DNA from 2 places in the Microbacterium sp. Ag1 genome. Region 2 is predicted to be linked to the other one. Evidence: riboswitches for the same ligand, from Rfam matches in the RefSeq annotation. Region 2 holds a riboswitch; the other holds the start of a gene.
The links. A riboswitch is a leader RNA that binds a small molecule or an ion and turns the genes downstream of it on or off. The one in region 2 is predicted to bind thiamine pyrophosphate.

Region 1: another riboswitch for thiamine pyrophosphate. It lies ahead of thiM (hydroxyethylthiazole kinase); the one in region 2 lies ahead of AAY78_RS06370 (ECF transporter S component).

Annotation. Positions count from the first base shown of each region.
Region 1 is NZ_LBCR01000032.1:320,761-332,628, reverse strand. It holds gene argC (N-acetyl-gamma-glutamyl-phosphate reductase) at 1-614, opposite strand, end outside; gene AAY78_RS14770 (bifunctional hydroxymethylpyrimidine kinase/phosphomethylpyrimidine kinase) at 854-3,004, opposite strand; gene thiM (hydroxyethylthiazole kinase) at 3,001-3,849, opposite strand; TPP riboswitch at 3,840-3,934, opposite strand; gene AAY78_RS14760 (NAD-dependent epimerase/dehydratase family protein) at 3,941-4,903, opposite strand; gene AAY78_RS14755 (DUF402 domain-containing protein) at 4,900-5,622, opposite strand; gene pheT (phenylalanine--tRNA ligase subunit beta) at 5,697-8,216, opposite strand; gene pheS (phenylalanine--tRNA ligase subunit alpha) at 8,216-9,256, opposite strand; gene AAY78_RS14740 (amino acid ABC transporter permease) at 9,299-10,201, opposite strand; gene AAY78_RS14735 (amino acid ABC transporter permease) at 10,198-10,845, opposite strand; gene AAY78_RS14730 (glutamate ABC transporter substrate-binding protein) at 10,925-11,842, opposite strand.
Region 2 is NZ_LBCR01000027.1:60,415-72,282, forward strand. It holds gene AAY78_RS06365 (D-alanyl-D-alanine carboxypeptidase family protein) at 1-1,471, opposite strand, end outside; TPP riboswitch at 1,553-1,662, shown strand; gene AAY78_RS06370 (ECF transporter S component) at 1,655-2,311, shown strand; gene AAY78_RS06375 (ABC transporter ATP-binding protein) at 2,314-3,765, shown strand; gene AAY78_RS06380 (energy-coupling factor transporter transmembrane component T family protein) at 3,762-4,541, shown strand; gene AAY78_RS06385 (CHY zinc finger protein) at 4,538-4,882, opposite strand; gene AAY78_RS06390 (aminoglycoside 3'-phosphotransferase) at 4,879-5,604, opposite strand; gene AAY78_RS06395 (cytochrome c oxidase assembly protein) at 5,638-6,591, opposite strand; gene AAY78_RS06400 (signal peptidase II) at 6,588-7,124, opposite strand; gene AAY78_RS06405 (hypothetical protein) at 7,114-7,506, opposite strand; gene AAY78_RS06410 (hypothetical protein) at 7,758-8,168, opposite strand; gene AAY78_RS06415 (SDR family NAD(P)-dependent oxidoreductase) at 8,395-9,153, shown strand; gene AAY78_RS06420 (SDR family oxidoreductase) at 9,201-10,031, shown strand; gene AAY78_RS06425 (sulfite exporter TauE/SafE family protein) at 10,199-10,948, opposite strand; gene AAY78_RS06430 (ankyrin repeat domain-containing protein) at 10,945-11,532, opposite strand; gene AAY78_RS06435 (bifunctional 4-hydroxy-2-oxoglutarate aldolase/2-dehydro-3-deoxy-phosphogluconate aldolase) at 11,706-11,868, opposite strand, start outside.

The DNA.
Region 1 (11,868 bases), on a different contig from region 2:
GCATAGGGGTTGGCGGTGCCCAGGATCTCGCTGCCGAGCAGGTTCGTCTTGAGGCTCTTCCCCGCGCCGGACGGTCCGACGGCGAGCACGGAGACGATGTCGGAGGGGTCGATCACCCCGGCGGCCACACCGGGCGCGAGGCTGAGACTCACGGTGGAGGCATTGCATCCCGGCGCCGCGATGCGCGTGGCTCCACGGAGGTGCTCACGCTGCTTGACCCCGTCGATGAGGAGCTCTGGCACACCGTAGGTCCACGGCTCGTGGAAGTCGCCGCCGTAGAACGCATCCCACGCCGAGGCGGACGTGAGTCGGTGGTCGGCGCCGGCATCGATCACGAGCGGGACATCGCCCAGCGCATCGGTGTACTGCCCCGACTGCCCGTGCGGCAAGGCGAGGAACACGATGTCGTGGCCGGCGAGGATCTCCGGTGTCGTGTCCTGCAGCGTGAGGTGTGCGAGTGAGCGCAGGTGCGGCTGGTGGTCGACGAGAGGCTGCCCGGCGTTCGAATGCGCCGTGACGGTGCGGATCTCCATGTCGGGATGGGCGGCCAGGAGGCGCAGAATCTCGCCGCCTGCGTAGCCGGATGCGCCGGAGACGGCGACGGAATACGTCATGCTTCTACCTTAACGGTCAGGCCCTCGAGGAAATCGGGACCGTGGACGGGGCCGGAGGCGGCGACACCGGCACTCGACCGCCGTGCGCGCACGGGCAGAAGGGCGGGGTCGCCTACAGTCGGCGGCCGCGGCGTCGGCGCACAGCGATGACGCTCGGAGCGAGCGTCGGAGAAGCGGTGGCGGCCGAAGGCATGTCGCGACAGTAGCGCGGCCTCGGCTGCCACCGCAAATCCGGTTCGTCATCTGCGGGGTGAGGGCTCCAGCGGTGCGGCGAAGAAGGCGAGTTCGTGGGCACTCGAGACCTCGAAGACGTGGCGCATCCTGGCGCGGGTCGCGGCATCAGCCGTTGCCGCCGCTTCGGAGGCGTAGGCGATCGCCGTCTCGGTCGCCTCTTCGAACGCGGGATCGGCGTAGGCCACCAGCCACGAGGCGTAGGGGTGCTGGGGATCCTGCGCGTACTGACCGAAGGCCCCGGCATGCAGGCGTCGGCCGAGGTCGGTGTATAGCCAGAAGCACGGGAGGACGGCCGCGACGATCTCTGCGTAGTCCCCACCGAACGCGACAGAGCGCAGGTGATCGAGGTAGGCGGTGGTGGCCGCCCCCGGCTCGGCGGAGAACGTGTCCGCGCTCACCCCCTGCGTCGGAGTCAACCACGACGCGTGCAGCTCTAGCTCGCCCACGATCGAACCGCGTGCCGACTCCGCCCAGAACGCCTGCTCATCGGATGTCGGCGCGAGCCGGGACGCTTCCGCGAGCACACGGGCGTACTCGCGCAGGTACAGCGCGTCCTGGGCGAGATAGGACAGGAACGGTCCGCGCTCCAGCGTCCCGTCGGCGAGCGCGCGGATGAAGGGCAGCTCGTCGATCGCGGTGCGGATCTCCCTGATGTCGTGCCACCAGTCCGCCGCGATGTCGTCCGCGACCGGACGGGCCTCTGTTCCCGCCCGTTCCCAGAGTCCGGAGAAGTGGTTGATCGGCCCGTGCCCACCGCCGACGCGCAACGCGTCCCCCGCCCGCAGGGCTTCGCGAAGCCAGATGCGCGCGGCGCCGACGGCCGCTTCTGCGTCGTGCCCCCGCGCGAGCAGGGTCGCGAGCGCGGACGACAGCGAGCAGCCGGTGCCATGGGTGTTTCCGGTCGTGATCCGTCGTCCTGGAAAGTCTCTGCGCAGACCGCGCGCCGCGTCGACCAACGCATCGGGGGCCTCATCGCCGACGAGATGGCCGCCCTTGACCAGGACGGCCGCATCGATCCGGGCGGACAGCTCGTGCGCCGCGGAGATGGCATCCTCCCAGTCGGCGATCTCCCGACCGGCGAGCACCGCGAGTTCGGCGAGATTCGGAGTGACCAGAGTCGCCCGCGCGAGGAGTCCGTGCAGTGCTCGCTCCGCCTCCGGATCCAGCAGCCGGTCGCCGGAGGTCGCGACCATGACGGGATCGAGCACCACGACAGGCGGGCGCACGCGGTCGAGCCACGCCCCCACTGCGCGGATGACCTCGGCGTCGGCGAGCATCCCGATCTTCACGGCGTCGATCACGATGTCGTCCGACACGGCATCGAGCTGCGCGCGGAGGAAGTCGACCGGCGGCACGTGCACAGCGCGCACGCCCTGCGTGTTCTGCGCGGTCAGCGCCGTGAGCACAGCCATCCCGTACCCGCCGTTCGCGGCGATGGACTTGAGGTCGGCCTGGATGCCCGCACCTCCGGACGGGTCGCTCCCGGCGATGCTGAGCACTCGCGGTACACCCCCGGAGCGCCAGCGCCGCAGGAACCGCGTCGCTACGGCGGCCGGATCGTCGGCGGCACACAGCGCCGAGACCACGGCCACCCCCGCCGCACCGGCATCGCGAAGGGCCTCGGTGTCGTCGATGTGGACACCGCCGATCGCCACGCACGGGAGTGCGCTGCGCCTGGCGAAGTCGCGAAATCCCTCCACGCCCAGCGGGACGGGGTGATCCGGCTTCGTGAGGGTGGGACGGATGACGCCGACCCCGAGGTAGTCGACCGTCCCGGCCGGGAGGGCCCGCACCGCGTCGAGGTGCGCGGCGGTGTTGGCGGTGAGGCCGATCAACGCGTCGGGTCCGAGTGCCTCACGGGCGCGCAGCACCGAGGCGTCGCCCTGACCGAGGTGCACGCCATCGACCCTGGCTCCACGCTCACGAGCAGCCACGGCCGCGCCCAGCCGATCGTTCACCACGAGCAGCGCCCGACCGTCGATCGCCTGCGACAGCGCGACCAGCTGTTCGACCGTCTCCTCGTCGGTCGCGTCCTTGTCGCGCAGCTGCACGATGCGCACCCCGCCTTCCACCGCGTGCCGGACGGTCTCGACGACGCCCCGGTCTCCGCACAGCTCCGCATCCGTGACGAGGTAGAGCGAGAGGTCGGCGTTCACAGGGCACCGCCTTCGACGCGGGCACGGACCCTGATGTCAGCGGAATCCACCGCGGCGAGGGCATCCAGCAGCGCGACGGCGAAGCTCCCCGGCCCGGTGGACCGCTCCGCTGCCTGCTCCGCCGCGATCGTGTACACGAGGCTCGCCGACGCGACCGCCGTGAGCGCGTCGTGCCCTGTCGCCCGCGCAGCGCCGAGGAAGGCCGCCATCACCGCGCCCAGAGCACAACCGCCGCCCGTGACCCTCGTGAGCAGCTCGTGCCCGTTGGACAACCGCAGCACGCGTTCGCCGTCGGTGAGCAGATCGATCGGGCCGGACACGGCCACCACACCGCGTGTCGTCCGAGCCAGCGCCGATGCGGCCTCGGCCGCGGACTCGGTGCTGTCGGTGGAATCCACACCTCGCCCACCGGCGCTGAGCCCCGCGAGAGCCAGCACCTCCGAGGCGTTGCCGCGGATCGCGGTCGGACGCTGCTCGACGAGTTGACGCGCGAGTGCGGTGCGCACCGGGAGCGCACCGACCGCGACGGGGTCGAGCACCCAGGGCGTACCGGCTGCCCTCGCACCGGTGACGGCTTCCAGAGTCGCCGCGCGCTGCTCCGGGGTGGGCGTCCCCAGGTTGACCAGCATCCCCGAGGCGACACCGGCGAACATGCCGGCCTCCCCGACGATGTCGACCATGGCGGGGGCAGCCCCGAGCGCCAGCAGCACGTTGGCGGTGAAGCCGGTGACCACGGCATTGGTGATGCAGTGCGTCAGCGGTGGCGCCTCACGCAACACCCCCAGCAGCACCGCAGCCTTTTCGGCGAGATCGTGTGTGGAATCAGGACGCAGAAGATCGCTCATCGCGACATCCCTTCGCTAGTACGAACTAGATCAGGTTCGACGGGTCTGTTCTCAGCCGCGGATCGCGGCACCCCGTGTCACTGTCCGCAGTCTATCGATCGGCCAGCAGCGCCCGCTCCTGCGCCCGCGTGAGCCCGGCACGTCGTTCGCGGTCGAGTCCGCGCTCCCGTTCGTCGGCGAGCACGCGCTCGATCGTGTCGACGAGCGGACGGAGCGTCCCACCGGTCTCATGGAATGCCGCGTTCGAGCGGGTCATGAATCCCGTCATCTCGGGCGGGAGCCACAGCGGCAGGGAGTGCGGGCCGGCCCAGTGGTCCACGTCATGCGCGATGAGCCACTCCTCGTCCGCGACGATGGTCGCCCCGGTGTGCCCGGATGCAGCGCGGACCATCCGCAGCACATCCGCGAGAGGCCTCTCGTCGCCGACGGCGTTGACGGCTCCGCTGCCTCGCGCGGTGACGATGTACTCCGCCAGATCGTCGACGTCGATCAACTGAGCGCTCCGCCCGTCCAGCGGGGGCAGCAGCACGGCGTCAGCGTCGGCACGAGCGAACGCAGCACTCCAGTAGCCGAAGCGGTCGCTCAGGTCTCCGTCGCCCACGATCAGGCCGGGACGCACCACGAGTGCCCGCTCCCCCAATCGGGCGACGGAGTCCTCGGCGGCGACCTTCTGCGCCGCGTACTCGTACTCGTCGCCGAGAACCGCCGCCGGGTGTCGTGGAGCCGATTCGTCCGCACCGACCGTCTCGTCATCGGAGTACACCGACACGGATGACACGTACGTCCATCGTGCCGCTCGATCGCCCAGCATCTCGACTGCCCGATCGACATGCGCCGCCTGGGAGGAGATGTCGACGACGTGGTCCCACTCCCGTCGTGCGAGGTCGGCGTAGGTCGAAGCCTCCTCGCGATCGCCACGCACCAGGACCGTTCCCTCCGGCGCGGGCCGTGTGCCTCGAGCGAGGCAGGTGACCGTGGCTCCGTGGTCGCGCCAGTGACCGGCGACGCGCCCGGAGAGCCACCCGGTGCCGCCCAGGATCAGAACATCCGTCATGGTGTGCCTGCACCCAACCGGTCAAGGCCTGCCAGCACCGGAACCGTCCAGGCGGGGTCGGGCCGCCAGCGGGTCCACGCGGAGTCGAACGGCCAGTCGTCGGCCTCGAACGACGCGATGGCCGCGTCCGCGTGCCGCTCGATCTGCGCGGCCTGCTCGGAACTGAGCCGTCCCTGGGCGATCGCGGCGACGAGCTCATCCTCGTCCTTGAGGTGGATGCCGCCCGCCGGATCGATCTCGACGTCGAGGATATGGTCGGACGAGAAGGTGTCCCGGTCTGTCCGCAGATGCGCGTTTTCGAGATTCACGTACCACCCGGAGAACGCCCAGTCCGGCCCGGTGGTGTCGCTCCAGAAAAGCCAGATCGACCACGGCATCCCCGCAGGGGCGATGCACAGCACCCCGTTGCCCCGCCAGCGCTCCACGATGCGCGTCCGCGGCTCGAGCCAGCGCCGGGCGAGAGGCACTTCCCGAACGCGCTGTCCATCGCTGGAGCCGGGCGCCTCCTGGAGCGTCCCGGGAGCGAGCCAGGCCACGAGACCGCGCTCATCATCACGGACCACGCGCATCGGCGAGATCCTGGACGGCTCTCCCGGCTGCCACCCCGGTTTCCGGTAGTGCCAGTCGATCTGTGCGCCGGGCTCGAGGAACGGCCCCTCGCCGAGCGGTCGCGCCCCGTCGGGGACGGCGGCCGGAGTGCCCTGGGGGAGGATTCTCATCCCGCCACGGTACTCCGGCGCCGACCTGGATCATCCGAGGACGACACGGTGCGCCTCACACCGCGGATCGGCCCTCAGTCGCGCAGCGTCGCTCCGAAGCGCTGCGCAGCGACCTCGACTCCGGCGAGCTTGGCTTCCGTGGCCTCCGCCGCGGTGAGGGTGCGGTCATCCGCCCGGAACCTCAGTGCGAAGGTCAGGCTCTTGGAACCCTCCGGAACGCCCTCTCCGCGATAGTCGTCGACGAGGCGCACCGACTCCAGCAGCGTGCCCGCACCTTCGGCGAGGGCGGCCTGCACATCCGCGGCGGGGACCCCGGCCGGAACCAGGAGCGACACGTCCTGCGTAGCGGCGGGGAACGTCGACAGCGAAGCCGCGACGACCCGTCCGCCGGCAAGCGACAGGATGCGGTCGAGGTCGAGCTCGAACACGGTCGCGCGCCCGGGAAGATCGGCCCCCTCGGCGACAGCGGGGTGCAGCTCGCCGACGTATCCGACCTCTTCGCCTGCCACCAGGAGCGACCCGGTGCGCCCGGGGTGGAGGGCGGCGCGTTCGGCCTGGAGCACGTCGATGTCGACCCCGGCGGCTGCCGCGATCACACGGACCGCGTCCAGAGCCTCCACGAGGCCGGCGGCCTCGGCGGGGCGACCGGGCTGGCGCGGTGCGACATGGCCGGTGAGGAGTCCGGAGACGAACCGGTGCTGTGGCGGGATCGAGGCGTTCAGCTCCGCGAGCGTCTCGTCGGACGGACGCTCCCCCAGCGGCGGCACCTCATCGGTGCCGTACTCCACACCCGGCTCGGGAAGGAAGACCACCCCGGTTTCGAAGATCGCGAGGTCGGTGAGCCCGCGGGAGATGTTGCGGTGCGCGGTCTGCAGCAGACCGGGGATCAGCGACCGGCGCAGGTACGGCGCCTGCCCGTCGAGCGGATTCGCCAGACGGATGCTCGGCAGGTGCTCGCCCGACGCGGAGCCGTGCAGATCGTTCTGCGCCTCCGTGGTGAACGGGAACGACGGCGTCTCGACCAGCCCCGCAGCAGCCAGAGCATCGGCCACGCGGCGGCGGCCCTGCTGGTGCGCGGTGAGGCCGCGCCCGGAGGGAGGCGTCGGCAGCACCGAGGGGATGCGGTCGAGCCCGTGGATGCGGGCGACTTCCTCGGCGAGCGTCCACTTGTCGGTGAGGTCGGGGCGCCAGGTCGGCGGGATGACCGTCCACCCGCCCTGGGTCCCTGAGCCGGTCGAAGGGCTGACCTCCGCGCCGATCGTCGTCAGCGCACCGGTGATCTCTTCATCGGTGTAGTCGACGCCGATGAGCCCCTGCACGAAGCCGGCGGGCAGCTCGATCTCCGCGACGAAGACCTCGGCGAACAGCGCGCCGCCCTCCTCCGTGAGCGTGCCCCCGGCGAACTCGACCATGAGGTCGGCCGCGCGCCGGGCCGCGACGAAGGGGATCAGCGGGTCGACGCCGCGCTCGAAACGCTTGGACGCCTCGCTGGGCAGCTTGTGACGACGAGCCGAACGGGCGATCGTGGTCGGGTCGAAGCTCGCCGCCTCGATCATCACGTTCCGGGTGGAGTCGCTCATCTCCGTCGTGCCGCCGCCCATGACGCCGGCCAGGCCGATCGGACCCGACTCGTCTGTGATGAGCAGGTCTTCGGTGTGCAGCGCGCGCTCGACGCCGTCGAGGGTGGTCATCTTCTCGCCCGGAGTCGCGCGGCGGACCGTGATGCCGCCCGTGAGCTTGTCGAGGTCGTAGCCATGCAGCGGCTGTCCGAGCTCGAGCATCACATAGTTGGTGATGTCGATGAGCACGCCCAGCGACCGCATGCCGGCGAGGCTGAGCCGCGCCACCATCCACGGAGGAGTCGGACGCGAGGGATCGACGTCGCGGACGACACGGGTCACGAACTCGCTGGCGCCGACGTTCGCACGCACAGGTGCGACGTCGTCGACCACGGTCGTGTGTCCGGTGCCCGGCTGGAGTTCGGCGAAGTCGCGCTCCGCCGGGTCGCGGAAGGTCGCTCCGGTCGCGTGCGCGTACTCACGAGCCACCCCGCGCAGGGAGAAGGCGTAACCGCGGTCGGGCGTGACGTTGATCTCCACCGCGACGTCGTCGAGGCCGAGCAGGGCGATCGCGTCGGTGCCGACGGGCGCATCGATGCCGAGGTCGGACAGCACGACGATGCCGTTGTGCTCGTCACCGAGTCCCAGCTCGCGCGCAGAGGCGATCATGCCGTCCGACACATGACCGTAGGTCTTGCGGGCGGCGATCGGGAACGGACCGGGCAGCACCGCACCGGGCAGGGTCACGACGACCTTGTCCCCGACGACGAAGTTGTGCGCGCCGCAGACGATGCCACGGATGCCGCCGTTCGCCTCGCCGACGTCGACCTGGCACCAGTTGATGGTCTTGCCGTTGGACTGGGGCTCCGGCTCGAGCGAGACGACCTGGCCGACCACCACGGGGCCCGTGATGTCGAAACGGTGCACGTCCTCCTCTTCGAAGCCGACGGTCACCAGGGCCGCGAGGACATCCTCGGGCGTGGCGTCCGCTGCCAGATCGACGTACTCACGCAACCACGAAAGCGGGACGCGCATCACACCACCATCCCGTACTGCTCGCTGAATCGGACATCGCCCTCGGCCATGTCGCGCATGTCCTGGACGTCGCTGCGGAACATCAGGCCCCGCTCGATGCCCATGCCGAACGCGAAGCCGCTGTATTCCTCCGGGTCGATCCCTGCCGCGCGCAGCACGTTCGGGTTGACCATGCCGCAGCCGCCCCACTCGATCCAGCGCGCACCGCCCTTGAACGTGGGGTGCCACAGATCGAGCTCGGCGGACGGCTCGGTGAAGGGGAAGTAGTTGGTGCGGAAGCGCGTCTTGGCCTCGGGGCCGAAGAGCAGCTTCGCGAAGTGGTCGAGCGTGCCCTTGAGGTGCGCCATCGTGATGCCCTTGTCGATCACGAGTCCCTCGAACTGCGTGAACACCGGCAGGTGCGTGGCGTCGAACTCGTCGGTGCGATACACCCGGCCGGGGCACAGCACGTAGATGGGCACCTCGCGGTCGAGCATCGAGCGCACCTGCACCGGGCTCGTGTGCGTGCGCATCACGAGGTGACGCGAGGGCGGGTCCACGTAGAACGTGTCCTGCTCCTGGCGTGCGGGGTGGTCCACATCGAAGTTCAGTGCGTCGAAGTTGAACCACTCGTGCTCGAGCTCCGGTCCCTCCGCGATCTCCCAGCCCATGCCGACGAAGATGTCGCACACCTGGTCCTGCAGGAGCGTGAGCGGGTGTCGGGCGCCGACACGCGTGCGCGAGGGCACGGCGGTGATGTCCACCCGCTCGGACTCGAGGCGCGCGGCGACCTCGGCCTCGGCGAGCTCGGCCTCCTTCGCGGCCAGCGCCTGGGTCACCTGCCCTCTCCCCTGGCCCACGAGCTTGCCGAATGCGGCCTTGTTCTCGGGAGCGACCTGGCGCATCGAGGCGTTCAGTACCGCGAGCGGCGATCCGTCGGCGACGTGTGCGGCGCGGGCCGCTTTCAGCTCGGCGGTGTCGGCGGCTGCGGCGATCGCCGCGAGGGCATCGGCAACAGCGGACTCGACCGCTTCCGGGGTGATTTCAGGAGACTCTGACACGAGAATCGAGTCTACCGGGGGCGCGCAGGTGGCTTTCGCGGATCAGCGCGCCTTCTCGGACCCATCTCCCTGCAGCACGATGAGCGAGGTGTTGGTCTCGCCTCCGTGCTGGCGGGGATCCGGCACCGCAGGCCCTGCCTTCGGCGAGCGCTTGGCACGCTTCTGCAGGCGGTAGGCGATGTAGGAGAGCAGGAGGCAGACGGCCACGTACATCGATCCGCCGACGATCGCCGCCGGGATCAGCGGGGAGCCGTAGGGCGCCTGGTTGCCGATCTGGTTGATGACGTAGAGGAGCTCCTGGTACGTGATGATGAAGCCGAGCGCGGTGTCCTTGAGCGCCACGACGAGCTGCGCGATGATCACCGGCATCATGGCCCGGACGGCCTGCGGGATCAGGATGAAGTACATCACCCCGGTCTTCCGCAGTCCGATCGCGTAGCCGGCCTCCTTCTGTCCGCGGGGCAGCGACTCGATGCCAGCTCGCAGCACCTCGGCGAGCACGGAGCCGTTGTAGACGATCAGGGCGATGACGACGGCCCAGTACGGCGGCATCTTCACGCCGATCACCGGGAGGCCGTAGTACAGCAGCATCATGAGGATGAGCACGGGCACCGCTCGCAGCACCTCGATGATCCACCGGACCGGCTCACGCACCCAGGCGTGCTCCGAGAGGCGGCCGATGCCGAGCAGGAATCCGAGCGCGAGGGACCCGACGCCGGCGACGGCGAACGCGGCCAGCGTGGCCAGGAGGCCTTCGCCGAAGCGGATCCAGACCGCGGAGAACGTGAAGATGTTCCACTTCTCTGCGGAGAACTGCCCGGTGGCGAACAGCCTCCACACCACCCAGCCGAGCACCGCGAGGACCACGAGCACCGTGGCGACTCCGATGAGCCGGTTGCGGGCGACGGCACGGGGGCCGGGGACGTCGAACAGGACGGAACTCATCGCGCGATCCTCCACTTGTTCTCGAGAACGCGCTGCACCCAGGCGAGCAGCAGCACCAGCACCACGAACAGGACCATGACCCACAGGAGCACGACGAGCGCGTTCTCACCGCGTTCGCTGAGCGCCGCGCGGATGGTGCCGAGGTTGACGACCGAGAACCCTGCGGCAACCGTGGTGTTCTTCATGAGGGCGATGAGCACGCTCATCATGGGCGGGACGACGGAGCGCGTCGCCTGCGGCAGCACCACGTAGCGCATGACCTGGCCGAAGTTCAGGCCGATCGCCCGTGCGGCTTCCGCCTGGCCGACCGGCACGGTGTTGATGCCGGCTCGCAGCGCCTCCGCCACATAGGTCGCGGTGTAGATGCCGAGCGCGATCACGGCCAGCAGCAGGGAGTTCACCCGCTCCCCCAGCAGGATCGGAAGGCAGAAGGCGAAGAAGAACATGACCAGGGTCAGTGGTGTGTTGCGGATCCAGTTCACGTACACGCCACCGACGGCGCGGGCGATCGGGACCGGCGACACACGCGCGGCCCCGACGATGAGCCCGAGGACCAGCGCGATGATGCCGCCGCCGAGGAACAGCACGATGGTTCCCCACAGTGCCTCTCCCCAGAGGTCGAGGTGGTCGGAGATGACTCCCACTGCTGCTCCTGTCGATTCGGGTTCTCGAAAGTGTCCTGCATGAGCGGGGCGGCCGACCATGCCGACCGCCCCGCGGAGATCAACCGACCGGGTCGACCTCGGGCTGCGTCGCCTTGACGCCGGAGGCACCGAGGTTGTTGTCGAAGATCTGCTGCCAGATCTCGCCACCGTCGGTCAGCTGCGTGTTGAAGTACTCCACGAGGGCGTCGTCGCCCTTGGCGACGCCGATGCCGTAGCGCTCCTCGCTGAAGGGCTCACCGACGACCTTGAGGTTGTCCGGGTCCTGAGCCGCGTAGCCGATGAGGATCGCCTCATCGGTGGTGACCGCGTCCACCTGGCCGTTCTTCAGGTCCTCGACGCACTTGGAGTACGTGTCGTACTCCTTGGTGGGCACGTCGGGGTAGTTCGTCTTGATGTTCTGGATCGGCGTCGAGCCGGTCGCCGAGCAGACGGTCGTCGAGGAGTCGAGGTCGTCGACGCTCTTGATATCGCTGTCAGCTGCCACCAGGAGACCCTGGCCGGTGACGAAGTACGGACCGGCGAAGGAGATCTGCTCCTTGCGCTTGTCGGTGATGGAGTAGGTGCCGACGTAGTAGTCGATGTCGCCGTTCACGATGGCCTGCTCGCGGTTCGCGGAGGCGATCGCCTGGAACTCGATCTTCTCCGGGTCGACACCGAGCGATGCCGCCATCCAGCGGGCGATGTCGACGTCGAATCCGGTGCGGTCACCGGTCACGGGGTCGAGGTAGCCGAGACCGGGCTGGTCCTCCTTGACGCCGACCTTGATCTTTCCGGACGACTCGATCCGGTCGAACGTCGGGCTGCCGTCGATGCTGACGTCGGTCAGGACTGTCCAGGGCGTGCTGCTGGAGGAGTCACCTTCGTCGCCGCCTTCCGGGGCCCCCGTGCTGGACGGTGTTCCGCTGTTGCAGGCGGTGAGCGTCAGCAGCGCGGCTGCCGCGATTCCGATGCCTGCCAGTGTCCGTGTGCGTCGCATGTGCGTCTCCTTCGTGTGCTGTGTGT
Region 2 (11,868 bases):
CGTCGACCTGCTCGCCCCACGGAGTCGTGACGCTGCCGACCACGGTGTCCTTCGCGACGGCCGGCGCCTGCGCCTCCAGTGCGGATTCCGCCTCGGCGAACAGGGAACGCGTGAGAGCGAGTCGCTCGTCGTCTCCGGCTTGATTCAGCGCCGCGGCGAACAGGTGCACCGTGGTGTCACCGATCACGAGGTCCTTCGCGGTGAGAAGGTTCCAGCCGACCAGGGTGCCGGTCTTGATGCCGACGACACCGGGATCGTCGAGCATGCCGTTCGTGTTCACGACGGTGCCCGCACCCGGGAGGTCGACGGACTTGGTGCCGACGATCTCGGCGAAGACCGGGTTCTGCATCGCACGCTCGCCGAGCGCCACCAGGGCCTCGGGCGTGGCCACGTTGCGCTCGTCGAAGCCGGAGGGGGTCACCACGGTGATTCCGGTCAGGCCACGTTCGCGCAACCACACCTCTGCAGCCCTCGCGAACTCGCGCTCGGAGCCCCAGATCTCGGTCGCGAGCCGATCGATGTAGTTGTTCGCGGAACCCATGAGCGTCCCCTGCAACAGCTGGTACTCCGTGAGCACTCCGCCGATGGGCACGTCGAGGGCGGATTGGTCACTGCGCCGGTAGTCCCAGTACTTCACGCTGTCGGCGCGGGTGAACGAGAACTCGGGTCCTTGCTCCCCGACAGCGAGCGGCATGCGGTCGAGCACCATCAGACTGCTGACGACCTTGGTGATGCTCGCGATGCTCACGGCGTCGGGCACCGAAGCCGCCGTCGTCATGCCCGCGATGCCGACGGCACCCGCACCCTCGGTCGGCCAGGTCACGGCGGCGGCAGCGGCGGGAGTCGTCGCGAACTCGACCGACTGCACCGTCGGCGGCACCTCGTGGAGGGGCCAGAGCAGTGTGGTGCCGGCGTAGACGGCGACGAGACCGGCGAGCGTGGCCAGCGGGACCAGGACAACCGGGCGGGCGATGGCGGGGCGAAGACGCGCACCGCGCAGCAGACCGCTCGATCGCTCGGCCTCCGAGGTGTCGTCGAGAGTGGCCGTGGCGGTGTGCTCGGCGACGGTCGCGGCGTCGACCCAGGTGAGAGCGGTGGCCGTCGTGGTGTCGTCGGCCCACTGGGGCGCGGCTGTCTCCGACGCGGTGAGTTCGCCGGAAGGATCCGAGACCGTGCGGTCGCGAGGGATGAACGGCGGCTTCGTCAGCGCGGGGGTGGCCGGTTCCGGGGCGCTCACGGCCTCCGGTGGAACGACGGCCTCCGGTGGAACGACGGGCTCCGGGTCTACGACGGGCTCCGGGTCTACGACGGGCTCCGGGTCTACGACCGTCCCCGGAGCATCCGCTCCAGGCGACGTCTGCTCGGCCGTCAGCACCGATCCGCCTGTCGCGGTGTCGGCGGTGTCGGCGGGGGCAGGGCCGTCGTCGCCGACGACGCCCGTCGCCTCGTCGGCGGGATCTGATGCGGTCACTCGTTTACGGTACCCAATCCCGCGCGTGTTCCGCGGCGCCGGGCCCTGTCGCCACGGGGGTGTCGCCGACGGTAGGATCGTCAGCACAACCACGGGAGTCCGGCGAGCCGGGCTGAGAGGGAGCGAATCGCGCTTCGACCGTCGAACCTGATCTGGGTCATGCCAGCGCAGGGAGGAGTTCAGATGAGTACGCCCACGTCCGCATCCACGCAGCAGGCATCCGCCGCCGCACAGGATCCGCACCGCACATCGATCTGGCGCTGGCGCGTCGTCGACATCGTCGTTGCCGCCGTCCTCGGCGTCGCGATCGGCCTCGTGTTCTGGGGATGGAACACGATCGGCTACGCCTGGTTCGGTGCGGCCGATGCTCTGACGCCGGGACTGGGCGGTATCGCCGTCGGCATCTGGCTGCTGGGCGGCGTCGTCGGCGGCCTCGTCATCCGCAAGCCCGGTGCGGCGCTGGTCGTCGAGCTCGTCGCAGCGATCGTGTCGATGCTGATCGGCAACGTGTGGGGCGTCTCGACCGTGCTGTCCGGCATCGTGCAGGGACTCGGCGCGGAGATCATCTTCGCCCTGTTCTTCTACCGGCGCTTCGGGATCGCGGTCGCCGCGCTCGCCGGTGTCGGTGCAGCGGTGGCTGCCTGGGTGTTCGAGCTGTTCTACGGCAGCTCGCCCAACATCCTGAAGTCCGTCGAGTTCAACACGATCTACCTGGTCAGCGTTGTCGTCTCCGGGGCGATCCTGGCGGGTGTCGTCGGTTGGCTGCTGGTGCGCGCGTTGGCGGTCACCGGTGCACTGAACCGCTTCGCCGTCGGGCGAGAGCACGTGCGCGAGGTCTGACCGTGACCATCGCCGCCCCGGCCCGCGTGCAGGCTGCGGGCTGGGGCTGGCGGTACGCCGGTCGGAAGCTCCCCGCCGTCGAGGACGTCTCGTTCACGATCGAACCGGGTGAGCGGGTGCTGCTGCTCGGCGCCTCCGGTGCCGGGAAGTCGACGCTGCTCGCGGGCCTGGCCGGGGTCCTCGGCGGCGACGACGAAGGGGTGCGAACCGGGTCGCTGCACATCGACGGTGCCGCCCCCGAATCCCGGCACGGTCAGGTGGGCCTCGTCCTGCAGGACCCCGATGCGGGGATCGTGCTGTCGAAGGTCGGCGACGACGTGGCGTTCGGGTGCGAGAACCTCGGTGTGCCCGCATCCGAGATCCCCGGTCGCGTCGCGGAGGCGCTGGATGCCGTCGGGCTCGATGTGCCGCTGCAACGCCCCACGAAGGCCCTGTCGGGCGGACAGAAGCAGCGACTGGTGCTCGCCGGTGTGCTCGCGATGCGCCCAGGGCTGCTGCTGCTCGACGAGCCGACGGCGAACCTCGACCCCGAGGGTGTGCGCGAGGTGCGGGCGAGCGTCGAACATGCCGTCGCCTCCACCGGTGCGACGCTGATCGTCGTCGAGCACCGCACACCGATCTGGGTCGATCTGATGACGCGCGTGATCGTGCTCGCGGCCGACGGCGGACTGCTCGCCGACGGGGAACCGGCCCAGGTGTTCGCGGCATACGGCGACGTGCTGGCGGACGCCGGGGTGTGGGTGCCCGACCGGGGGATCGACCTGCCCGTGCTGGAGCAGGTGTCGGCACCGGACGCGCTCACCGCGTCCGACCTGACGATCGGACGGGAGCATGGAGCGCCGGTGCAGCGCGGGCTCGACCTGCGCGTGCCGCGGGCGAACGCGACGGTGATCACCGGGCCGAACGGCGCCGGCAAGTCGACGCTCGCCCTCACGCTCGCCGGGCTCATCCCGGAGCAGGCGGGAGAGGTGCGGTCGGCACCGGAGCTGGCGGGGCGCAAGGGCACGCGCCCCATCCGCTGGACCTCGCGCGAGCTGCTCACCCGCATCGGGATGGTGTTCCAGGAGCCGGAGCACCAGTTCCTGGCCCAGACCCTTCGCGATGAGCTCGCGGTCGGGCCACGGGCGCTCGGCTGGGATCAGGCGAAGACGGATACGGTCGTTGACGGTCTTCTCGAACGCCTGGGCCTCGCCCCGCTCGCCCTCGCCAACCCGTTCACGCTCTCCGGAGGGCAGAAGCGGCGGCTGTCGGTCGCCACCGTGCTGGCCGGGGCGCCGGAGGTCATCGTGCTCGACGAGCCGACGTTCGGACAGGACCGCCGCGGGTGGATCTCGCTCGTCGCCCTGCTGCAGGAGGAGATCGCGCGTGGCCGGTCGATCATCGCGGTCACGCACGACGACGCGGTGATCCGACACCTGGGCGGTCATCGCATCGAGTTGGGGTCGTCGTCGTGACGGCGACCGAGACCGTGCGCCCGGTCTGGCTCGACGGTGTGAACCCGGTGACGAAGCTGCTGCTCGCCCTGCTGCTGTCCGTGCCGCTGTTCGCCTCCATCGACATCACGAGCGCGCTGGCAGCGATCGTCCTGCAGCTGCTCTGCCTACCGTTGACGGGGCTGCGTCTGTCGACGGTGCTGAAGCGCCTGCTGCCGGTCGTGATCTTCGCCCCGATCGCCGGTGTGAGCATGCTGCTGTATGCGGAACCGGCAGGGCGCATCTACTGGACGTTCGGCTTCGCGACGATCAGCGACGACTCCATCACGCTCGCGATCGCGGTGAGTCTGCGAGTGATCGCGCTCGGACTCCCCACGATCCTGCTGTTCGGCGGCACCGACCCGACCGAGCTCGCCGACGCGTTGGCGCAGGTGGCCAAGCTCCCGAGCCGCTTCGTGCTCGGCATCCTCGCGGGAACGCGCATGCTGGGGCTATTCCTCGATGACTGGCGCACCATGAGCCTGGCCCGTCGCGCGCGCGGTGTGGGCGACCGGGGTGTGCTGCGACGGTTCTTCTCGATGGCGTTCGTGCTGCTCGTGTTCGCGGTGCGGCGCGGCTCGAAGCTGGCGCTCGCGATGGAGGCCAGGGGCTTCGGCTCCGGCATTCCGCGCACCTGGTCGCGTCCCTCCCGGTTGCACCCGCGTGATGCGGTGGCGGTGATCGGCGGAATCGCGATCATGGCACTTGCGCTCGCCGCCGCCGTGCTCGTCGGGACGTTCCGTTTCGTCTGGAGCTAGCTCCGGTCGAGCTGGAAGTAGTGCTCACGGTGCAGTGCGCACCGCTCGTTGAACAGCGCCGAACACCGTGGACATGCCGTCGCCGCGAAGTACTCGGCGATCGTGAGCTCATGCCCGCACGCACCGCAGAGGATCGCCCGTCTGTCGCGCTCATGGGCCGCCCATTGCTGCGCCGCATGCTTCACGGTCTCCTCGTGGCAGCGGTGGCACGGGTAGTACTCGCCGCAGCAGGCGAAGCGGATCGCGATGATGTCGGTCGGGCCTTGATAGTGCACGCACCGGGTCATGTCGTCGACGACCGGACCGAGCACACGCGGCCGATCGTCGGGCACGATACTCACGTCTCGTTCCAGAGTCGACGGTAGTACTCGAGGCGCTCGTGATCGGGGTCGACGCCGTAGGCCTCGATCAGTGTGTCCTCCCAGCCTTCGCCGAAGTTCCACATCGTGCTCATCGAGGCCACGGCGATGTCGGCCCAGCGGTCGGCGACACCGAGAGCGGCGAGATCCACGAAGGCGGCCGGCCGGCCTTCCGCGTCGAGAAGCGTGTTCGGCATGCAGGCGTCGCCGTGGCACACCACCAACCGGTCGATCGACGGTTCCTGGAGCAGATCCTCTGGCACGACCGTGCCGCGATCGGCGGCGTTGGCGATCCGCCACTGCGTGCTCCACTCCCAGGGGCACTCGGCCACCGGCAGGGCATCGTGCAGCATCCGCAGGCCGACCCCGACCGCTCGCACCGCGGTCTCCGGCTGGTCGGCCCAGCGGGGGTCGACGGCGCTGCGGGCATCGATCGCGACCGTGACGAGCCACTCGTGTGTGTCGTCCTGGCCCTGCTCGATCACCTCCGGTACGGGGATCCACGTTCGTGCCCACCTCATGCGCTCGGCTTCGTCGCGCATGTTCGCCTCGTCGTCGAGCGGACCCCACTTGATGTACCGCCCGTCGTCGGTGCGGAAGGTCAGCCCGCCGATCCCGTTGAGCCAGACCGGCTCGAGCGCGGCACCGCGCGCGAGCTCGCGAACCTTCATCGGCACGTCGAGGTAAGCGGAGGGAATGCTCATCCGTCCATCCTGCCCGACGGGCACCGCACCGGCTCAGCGGCGGTCGTCACGGAGGCCCTCCAGATAGGCGTTGTAGGCGTCGAGCTCAGTGGTGCCGTGCGCATCGGCATAGCGATCGGCCGCGGCGGCGCGTGCCGTGTCGTCGCGGAACCACCGGTGCATCACGTAGACGAGCATCAGCAGGGTCGGGGCTTCGCCGTACGACCATGCCAGCCCGCCGGCCAGCTGCTGGTCTTCGAGCGGATTCATCCCTAGCGCCAGAGTCGGTGCGACGAAGTGGTCGACGAGCATGGTGGTCGCCATCATCAGGAAGACGCCGAAGAACGCGTGCAGGGCCGCTTCGGCGAAGACGTCCAGGGCGCGACCGCCGTGCCCGAGCCGCACCGGGAGGGGATCGGAGCTCAGTACCGGGATGGCGAAGAGGATCCCGATGACGAGGAACCCGACCTCCAGAGCGAGGTGGCCTCCGGGTGCTGCGAGCACACGGTCGGCGAGACCGGCCAGGTACAGCCCGTAGAACGCGATCAGGTACATCGGCAGCGCGATCCACGGGCTCAGGATCCACCGGGCGATCCCGCTGCGGAGCCCTCCGTGCGCGATACGCAGCACGACGGCGCCCAGCCCGCGGTGCGGTGTCACCCGCAGGAGGAGCGTGCCCGGTGAGCCGAGGACCAGCAGCGGAGGGATCGCGATCATGAGCGTGAGCTGCTGGAACATGAACACCGACATCAGGGCATAGCCGTACACCTCGACCCCGAGGCCCGTGGTGGCGGCGAGCGCGATGCACCCCAGGAGGAATACGACGGTTCGCCAGACGGGCCACCGACGGTGCTGCCGCCACAACCGGAGGGTCCCGGCCAGATAGGCGACCGCCAGCACTACCGCGACCAGGGGTAGGAGGGGGAACGGCCCAGCGGCCGGACTGAAGACGATCGGTGTGAGGAAGTCTGCGAAGGTCGGCGGGGCATCGGGCATCCAGTCGTTCATCCGGCCGCGTCCTCGCGCGAGCCGTCCGGCCGGTCGATGGTCTGCGTCGTCCGCGCTGCCGCACGCTGGTCGAGCAAGAGCCCGACGACGAGGACGACACCCCCGATCGCGAGCGCGACATCGGCGAGGTTCCCGATGAACCAGTTCCCGTAGGCGAGGAAGTCGGTGACGTGACCGCGACCGAATCCGGGGGGTGCGAGCAGACGATCGAGCACGTTCCCGATGGCACCTCCGAGGATGAAGCCCCACCCCCAGGCCCGTCCCCTCGTGCGCGCGCGAGTCGCGGCGACGAACAGCGCGGCCACCGCAGCCACGCCCACCACGGTCAGCACCCACGTCGCCCCTGACCCGAGCGACAGGATCGCGCCGGGGTTGAAGGCGAGCTGCAGGCCCAGCGCATCCCCCAGCAGGGGTATCCGCTCCGTCCGGCTGAGTCCTGCGATCGCGGCGGCCTTGCTCGTCTGGTCGATGAGCACGACGATGCCGGCGACGACGAAGGCGATCCCGTACCGGGGACTGTTCTCACGCGACATCGGAACCCTCTTCCCTCGCAGCGGCGTCCGCGCGGTCGCGCCGACGCCGCGCGCGCCCTGAGACGAGAATGCCGAGCGCTCCTGCAGCGAGGAGGAAACCGATCCCGAAGAGGAAGGCGACGCCGAGGAAGCCGAGATCGGTGCGCTCCACCGGCTGTTCGCCGTTCTGCTGTTCATGCGTGGTGCCGGTGGTGGGAGTGGGAGTGGAGGTCGGGGTGGGAGTCGGAGCGGTGGTCGCTGTGCGGCTTTGAGTGTCGACGACACTGCGCTGCTCCCCGGCCGCTGCCGACTCCGCACCGATGAACACGATCAGGGCGCTGAGAGCGGCTGCAGCGATCGCCGTGCGGACCGGCCGAGAGGCGGTGCCGACCGGCCGGCTCACCGTCCTCGCCTGTCTGGAGCGAGCGGTTCGCCGTCGTTCGATGTGCGTTTCATGGGGTCTCCTTCGAAGGGGTGAGCGCGGGCGTGGCCTCGGATGTCGTCACGAGGGGGTCGCGGGATTCGGTGCGGGAGCGGGAGTGGGCGTGGGAGCGGGCGCGATCCGGGTGTCGGGGCGTGGCCCCTCGAGGCAGGAAGCCTTGGAGCCGCGCGACACCGGCGGAAGACGCCGTTCTGGTGACGGCCCTTCGACGATCAGGTTCGGGAGAGACCCAGCCGGATCAGGGAGACCGCGGTCCCGCAGGGGTGCAGGGGAGAAGCCGGATCTGAGCGCAGCGCGCGCGGTGTCTCCCGGAGGGTCGAGAACTGTCCGGGGCGCCCGAGGACGCGAGAAAGCAGGAGCATCGCGGCGAGGCCGCACAGCACCCCGAGAATGCAGAGTGCGGCACCGACGAGGGTGCTCGTGACGGCGACCGGCAATGCGGCCTGGGCCTGGGCCTCGTCCGTTTCGGCGTCGGCGCCGATCGCGGCGGTGTCGTCGAACGCATCGATGGCCGCGGCGGCGAGCGAGGGGGCCGCGCCGTTCTCCCCGGCATCGCCGTGTGCGGTCACCGCGAAGGCGAAGAGGAGCAGGAGCGCCAGGCTCACGGTGGTAATGAGGCGCATTATCACCGGCTGGTCGACAGTCGCCGTGGATCGGTGGATCCCGGGCGGGCGGCGCATTCTCCGGATCCTACTCCCACGACCTATCGCGTTCCTTCGAGCGGGAGACGGGAACTAGGCTCGGTCGCGACGCAGTTGCTCAGAGTCGTGGTGATACCAGGAACCACGTAGGCTGATACTGCGTTCCATCACGGCATGTCGCACGACGGCGTTCGAAGGAGAACATCAGATGCAGATCAGTGGACAGGGTGCACTCATCACCGGCGGAGCCTCCGGGCTGGGGCTCGCCACGGCGCGACGACTGGTCGCAGCGGGCGCGCACGTCACGATCATCGACCTCGCCTCATCGAAGGGCGCCGAGGTCGCGGACGAGCTCGGCGGTCTCTTCGTCGCGGCAGACGTCACGAACGCCGAGGAGGTGCAGGCGGCCGTCGCGGCCGCGCAGTCGGCGGCACCGCTGCGCGTCGTCGTGAACTGCGCCGGGATCGCCCCACCCGCCAAGGTGCTCGACCGTGAGGGCAACCCGGCCGTGCTCGCCGACTTCGAGCGCGTGATCCGGATCAACCTCGTCGGTACGTTCAACGTCATCTCCCAGGCCTCCGCCGTCATCGCGAAGAACGAGCTGCACGACGAGGAACGCGGTGTCATCGTGAACACCGCGAGCGTCGCCGCGTTCGACGGGCAGATCGGCCAGCCCGCGTACTCCGCGTCCAAGGGCGGCGTGCACGCGATGACCCTTCCGGTGGCGCGCGAGCTCGCCCGCTACGGCATCCGGGTCTGCACGATCGCCCCCGGCATCATGGAGACGCCGATGCTGATGGGCCTCCCGCAGGCGGCCCAGGACTCCCTGGGTCAGCAGGTGCCCTTCCCGTCCCGTCTCGGCCGCCCCGACGAGTACGCCGCCCTCGTGCAGCAGATCGTCGAGAACGGCTACCTCAACGGCGAGACCATCCGCCTCGACGGCGCCATCCGCATGGCGCCGCGCTGACCCCGCGGCTGTCCCTCCCCTTCGCGATCGAGAACCCAGGAGAACACATGTCCCTTGCAGGCAAGACCATCCTGATGTCGGGCGGCAGCCGCGGCATCGGCCTCGCGATCGCGCTGCGAGCCGCCGCCGACGGTGCGAACATCGCCATGCTCGCGAAGACCGACACCCCGCATCCGAAGCTCGAGGGCACGATCCACACCGCCGCCGAGCAGATCCGTGCGGCGGGCGGCCAGGCTCTCCCGATCGTCGGCGATGTGCGCGACGACGACGACATCACCGAAGCGGTCCTGAAGACGCAGGGTGAGTTCGGCGGCATCGACATCGTGATCAACAACGCCAGCGTCATCGATCTCTCCCGCTCGCTCGACCTGAGCGCCAAGAAGTACGACCTGATGCAGGACGTCAACGTGCGCGGGACGTTCATGCTCTCCCGCGCGGCGGTGCCGATCCTGAAGGATGCCGAGAACCCGCACATCCTCTCGCTGTCGCCGCCCCTCAATCCGTCCCCGAAGTGGCTGGGCGCGCACACCGGCTACACCCTCGCGAAGTTCGGCATGACCATGGCGACGCTCGGCCTCGCCGCCGAGTTCGCCCGCGACGGGATCGCCGCCAACACGCTCTGGCCGCGCACCACGATCGCCACTGCCGCGGTGCAGAACCTGCTCGGCGGCGACAAGGTCATGGCCGCGAGCCGCACGCCCGACATCTACGCGGACGCCGCCTATACCGTGCTGCTCAAGCCCGCCGCGTCGTACACGGGGCAGACCCTCATCGTGGAGGACGTGCTCGAAGCCGACGGTGTGACCGACTTCTCCCGCTATGCGGCGATCCCCGGCACCCCCGACACCGCCCTGTTCCCGGACATCTTCCTCGACTGAGCTTCCCTGCTGCCCCAGCTGCCCGAAGTCGGAGGCCGAAACAGAGACCATCCGACGTCAGGGCCGCGTGTCGGGCGACGCCACGCCGCACTGAACCTGGTTCGTCTCCGTTTCGGTTCGTCTCCGTCTTGGCGGGAGGGGGGTGAGGGCGCGTGGTGTGGGTGTGGTCAGAACAGCAGGTAGACCGCGCCGAGGATGGTGAGGGCGATCACGATGCGGTCGAACACGCGCTGATTCATGCGGCGGGCGACTCGCAGTCCGAGGAGCGCGCCGACGACGACGAGCGGGGCGAGCGCGGCATCCATCAGCAAAACGGGCGTCTCGAACAGCCCGAGGCCCGCGAGGAAGGGGACCTTGATCACGTTGATGATGGCGAAGAACCAGGCGGATGTGCCGAGGAACACCTGCACGGGGGTGCGGGTGGCCAGGAAGTACATCGACATGACCGGGCCTCCGGCGTTGGCGACCATGGTGGTGAAGCCGCCGAGGGTTCCGTAGGCGCCCGCGAGGATGATGCCGCTGGACGGGGGAGCCGCCGTGTCCGCTCTGCTCTGCCGCCACCGACGCCACAGGGTCACGGCGATCATCAGCAGCAGGATCACGCCGATCGCCCGACGGACCACCCCGTCGCCGGCGAGGGCGAGGAACGCGAAGCCGACCAGCAGCCCGGCGATCACCGCGGGGGCGAGCCGCAGCAGCGTCGGCCAGTGCGCGTGCCGACGGTAGGCGGTGAGGGCGAACAGGTCGCCGACCATCAGCAGCAGGAGGGTCGCCGCCGTCGAGGTGCGTGCCGGCAGCACGGCGGCGAACAGGGCGATGGCCAGGATGCTCCCGCCGGGCAGTGCCGTCTTCGAGATGCCGATCGTCACCGCGGCCACCGCGAGCGCGGCCCAGGCCCACGGGTCGAGGGCGATCACCGTTCGAGCTCGGCGACGATCGCGTCGTAGCCCCGTGCTGTGGCGAGATCGACCGGGAGCACGCCGTCCCCGTCGGGGATGCTCGTGTCTGCTCCGCCGTCGATGAGCGCGCGCACCACGTCGACGTAGGTGGAGGAACCGTCGCCGAGCACGATCGCCTCGTGCAGCGCCGTCCAGTTCAGGTCGTTGATGTGGTTCGGGTCGACACCGGCCTCCAGCAGGATGTCGATGGTCGAGAGGAGTCCGCGTTCGGCGGCGGGGATCAGTGCCGTGCCGCCGAAGCGGTTCGTGCTTGCGAGGTCGGCGCCGTTGTCGAGCGTCAGCAGGAGGATCTCGTCGTGTCCCCGCGCACCGGCGTACAGGTAGGCGGAGTCCTGGATGTCGTCCTTGGCGTTGACGTCCGCACCCGCGTCGATGAGAACGTGCGCCGCGTCGACGTGATCTGCCTTCGTCGCGACGATCAGTGCGGTCATGCCCCCATGCCCCCGTGCCTCGAGGTCCGCCCCGTCGTCGATCGCCTTCCTGACGGCGGAGGCGTCTCCGGACGCTGCGGCGGCGAGCAGATCGCGAGTGGCGTCGGTCATGGCGGGCTCCTGGGTCGATGAGCGCGGATCAGGTGCCGACGGAGGCATGGCCGACGTGCAGCCGGTCGCGGTCAAGAGCGCGATCGCGACGGCACCGATCGACAGCATCCGTCGCGCACCCATGCATCCGGTATACCAACGATGGGGAGTGTGCGGTGCTCGATCGCGTGGTGTCACTCGCGCGTGGCGGTGAGGGCCGCGGTGAATCGTGCGGCGCGCTGCTCGATGTCGGTCCAGTCGGCGTTCTTGATCGACGCGCCGTTCGCGAGGTCTCCGCCCGCACCGACCGCGACCGCTCCGGCGGCGAACCAGGCGGCGAGGTTGTCGGGGTTCACG